DNA from 2 places in the Paenibacillus sp. FSL K6-0276 genome. Region 2 is predicted to be linked to the other one. Evidence: riboswitches for the same ligand, from Rfam matches in the RefSeq annotation. Region 2 holds a riboswitch; the other holds the start of a gene.

Region 1 (2,208 bases), 1.8 Mb from region 2:
CTGCAGAAGGACCCACCAATGCTGATAGACCTCCGCGTCCACCTGACAATAACGGTAAACCTAAAGCGACTAATACGATAAATAAAATCAAACTAAGTGCCCCCGTCTTCTTTCCTAAAAAGCAGCCGGCTAACATGACACCTAAGGTCTGTGCAGTAATCGGTACTGGAATAAAGCCTAATGGAATAGGTGGTATCATGCCTAATGCCCCTATCAATGCAGCAAATAACGCGGCAAATACCATCTCTTTTGTCTTCATCTTCAACCTCCGAATTGCATAGGGATACTATTAGAATTGCTACGATAGCTTATTTTAGCTTTATATTAATTTTATGTACACATTTTTATGGAACGATCAAGCCCTCTTACGACTGGAAAAATCAAACAGCGCGCATCGATTAATGATCGGTACGCGCTGGCTGTATTGTTGTTTTATTCCTTCTTTTGAGCGGATGATGGTGTTCCATCTTCAGCAAAAGTAAAAGTTCGGGCGATATATAAGATAGGTGTGCCTACTGCGGTTAGTAAGAATTTCGCTAGATACGTTGTAAGCAAAATTTCAAGCCACACACTCCAGTTATACATACCAGTAAATGCAATGGTACAGAAGATTAGTGTATCCACAAAGGAGCTAATCATCGTACTGCCGTTGGAACGAACCCACAACTGACTTGAGGTGCTGTAATATTTGCGAATCCAGGAGTACAACCGAACATCAAGGAACTGACTAATGAAGTAAGCAGTAAGACTACCCAACGCTAATCGAGGCATCAGCCCAAAGATCGTCTCCAAAGAAGACTGAGCGATATCGGTCTCTTGCGGCTTAAATACTAGTACCATCTGCATAATGACTGTCGTCATAAGCAAGGTGAAGAAACCAAACCAAACCGCTTTACGTGCTTCTGCTCTTCCATACTTCTCATTAAGCAAATCGCTGGTCATATACAAAGTGACATACATCGTATTTCCTAGTGTCATCACAATATCAAATGGCATAGCAATCGTCTTAGCTACCTGAATGTTAGCAATTACAGTAGCGATACCCACCCAGGCATACATTCCACTTTTGCCGAACAGGCGGTAACAGAGTAGAAAAAAGGAAAAATTGACAATAACAAATAAAACTCCCCACAACAAATTAAACATATTACTTAAACTCCTCCTAGTTTTGTTTACGCGGGATGGTTACGAACCGCGGATTATATTAAGTTTGGAACAAAACATTAATACTCTATCACACTGTCGCCGAACAATCCATCAAAATAGAGAGTTTACGGATTGGGTATTTATACCAATTTTTTTATTAAAAATAAAAGTGTCAGTAATAATTCATCTTTTTCAGAAAAATATGCTCTATAAAACAAAATTTTCACTATTCATCCAGAGGTTAATTCTATAGAATAGAATCCAACACCTATATTCCCGATCCATTTAGTTGATATATTACATAACTATGGAATATATTGCGAGTTGCCACACTCCAGCAGTTGATAGGGGATTTATGATGCATTCCAAAAATGAAATGGGGACTCGCTGTCCATAAAAAGGGGGAGAAATATGTTTCGTTTCAAGCATTCGATCAGTAGCAGATTCACGCGTTTATTGTTTTTAGTTCTATTACTCACGTCTCTTTTGTTAAGTATCAGCTTCTACTTTATCTCCATCAATATCTTCAACAGCTATGTCATGCCACAAATAAACCAAATTCTAACTGCTGCTTCTCAGGACGTATATAAGAATATTAACGTAATGCATGCTCAGCAAGCACTAAAGAAGAGCGAACAAGCAGCCACTAATCTTGAATTCTATTTTCAGGATAAGAGGAAACAGCATGGGGTTGAGACTATTTTTCTGCTCAATCTAAAAGGGAAAGAAGCTGAGGTACTAACCGCAGATCATGATGCAAAATTGCAGCGGGCGGAAATTGTCAAGGTATCGTCTGCAATGCAACAAGCTTCTAAAGGAAAAAGCAGCCTAAGCGATATATACAGGGACGCACATGGCATACATAAGACAGCTTATCTCGGTATTCCCGGAAGTACGATGGTTATCGGAATAAGCAGTGACGTAAGCTTTATTCAAGAAAAACAAAACAGCATTCTGTGGACCAGTGCTGGAATTACACTGCTAACGCTGATCATAGGCCTAACTAGTGCTTGGTTTATGAGTTTGCGTATTACACGTCCAATCTCAAAACTTGCAGCTTAT
Region 2 (2,208 bases):
AAACTCATAGTCCATAGATAAATTCAACGTAACATTCAATGATTTTACAAAAACATCACGGCAGTCCGGATACCCACTAAAGTCCGTTTGGCAGACACCAGTGACAATATGGGAATAGTCCAACTGCTTCGCCAATATCGCTGCAAAAGATAAAAACAGCAGATTTCGTCCGTCCACAAACGTACTAGGAAGCTCATCGCCTTCGCCAGCAACGATATCAATATCCTGACGGGTAAGTGCATTCGGCGCAAGCTGGTTAAGCAACCCTAAATCAAGAATATGTTGTTTTACATTAAACTTAGCGGCTATTTCCGTTGCAACTTCGATTTCGGCCGCATGACGTTGATTATAATTGAAGGTAACTACCTGCACTTCCTCAAATTGCTTCAAAGCCCAAACTAGGCAAGTCGTGCTATCTTGTCCGCCGCTGAATACAACGAGTGCTTTTTTATTCATCTAAATCTCTCCTTATCAACATGTTGGGATTAGCGATTGTCCACTTTTTCCGGATAGAGGTCGTGATTGATTAAGCGGTGCTCCGCCATCGCCTCATACTTCGTACCCGGTCTTCCATAGTTGCAATAAGGATCAATCGATATGCCTCCACGCGGAGTAAACTTGCCCCATACCTCAATGTAACGTGGGTCCATCAGTGAGATCAGATCATTCATAATAATGTTGACACAGTCCTCATGAAAGTCACCGTGGTTACGGAAACTAAACAGATACAGCTTTAAAGATTTGGATTCCACCATGTTCTGTTCAGGAATATACGAAATATACAGTGTGGCAAAATCCGGCTGTCCTGTTACAGGACATAAGCTAGTGAACTCAGGGCAGTTGAATTTAACAAAATAATCACGCCCAGGATGCTTGTTATCAAACACCTCAAGAATAGCTGGATCATAACCAAACTTGTACTGTGTTCCCTGATTACCAAGCAAAGTGACTTCTTGCATTTCCTCTTTCAATCTTCCATCTGACACGACAAAAAACCCCTCTCTTTTCCTTCGGCCTTGGCCGGTAATGGAAAGAAGAACGAGATTTCGAAAACTTGGCTCTACTAAGAAGAAACGAAGGCAGCATCCGGTTTAAGGACAGCATCCGCTTATACGTTTAATATACTCTTAGTTTTTTATAGAGGGAGTTCGCGAACCTCTCCTGCACAATCCGTGCAGACTTCTTCTTAAAACATATTGCGTCTTGAACTATACCATGGGAGCCCGCTCCTGACAAGTTCTACTCTTTACCCGTCTTCCAAATCCAGACCGAAAGCACCACAATCCACAAGAGCAAGAGCAGACTTTCTACGAGCAATAATCCTTCTCCATTAAGAATACTGTTCAAATTCTCAACGATTTCAATACTTGGCAGAACGGTAAAGATCGGATAGGTCCATTCCGGAAGAGCGACGTACACAGAAGCTACCAAGAAAAAAACAACCATAAATACGGAGCTGATGGCTGAACCATTCTTGGAGGAACTTACCTTTAATCCAATGATAATTCTGACTTGTACAAAAATAATTCCACCAAATACCATATACAAAAGCATAGGTAATAAATCGCTGATCCCTTTGGTTATTACAAACACAATCATTTGAGAAAATAATGAGCAGACAAGCACTGCTCCGCCCTTAGCAGCAATGATCTGATCTCTGCTTAAGGGTGTGATCAACAGCGCATCAAAAGTCTTACTTTCTCGCTCCTCAATTAATCCTGGGCCGGTAATCATTATCCCTACCATTACTTGCGCAAACAATATCCAAGTAGAAAGAAGCATGAAATCAAGACCACTCTTGTCTACTACTGTGATGATTACCTTAGCCATAAATATAGGTAAAAAAATTAAAATCACAGTCGCTGGATTACGAAGTATATCCTTACATTCATGCTTAAATAGCTTCCATAATGGATAACTCAACTTAACTCACTTCCCGTCAGGGCAGCGAATACATCTGCCAGTGAAGCCTCTTTACTGTGCATACTTAAGATTTGATTAGTAGACATTAGCTGATAAATATGATCTTTTGTAGATTCTTTCGCTATCAGCCAGGATTCCATAACAACTTCCCTATCCAGTTGATATTTAACTTCAATTTCTGGTTTACCATAAATGGACTTAAGTCTATGAGGTTCATCGAGTGCCACCAATGCGCCAGCATGCATAATACCCACTCTATCGCTTAATTCCTCTGCTTCGTGCATA

What was found. A riboswitch is a leader RNA that binds a small molecule or an ion and turns the genes downstream of it on or off. The one in region 2 is predicted to bind preQ1.
Region 1: another riboswitch for preQ1. It lies ahead of MHH52_RS06235 (queuosine precursor transporter); the one in region 2 lies ahead of queF (preQ(1) synthase).

What each region holds. Positions count from the first base shown of each region.
Region 1 is NZ_CP150276.1:1,373,619-1,375,826, reverse strand. It holds gene MHH52_RS06240 (biotin transporter BioY) at 1-259, opposite strand, end outside; gene MHH52_RS06235 (queuosine precursor transporter) at 433-1,146, opposite strand; PreQ1 riboswitch class I at 1,157-1,202, opposite strand; gene MHH52_RS06230 (methyl-accepting chemotaxis protein) at 1,558-2,208, shown strand, end outside.
Region 2 is NZ_CP150276.1:3,208,879-3,211,086, forward strand. It holds gene queC (7-cyano-7-deazaguanine synthase QueC) at 1-456, opposite strand, end outside; gene queF (preQ(1) synthase) at 486-959, opposite strand; PreQ1 riboswitch class I at 1,122-1,165, opposite strand; gene MHH52_RS15175 (ABC transporter permease) at 1,240-1,923, opposite strand; gene MHH52_RS15180 (ABC transporter ATP-binding protein) at 1,920-2,208, opposite strand, start outside.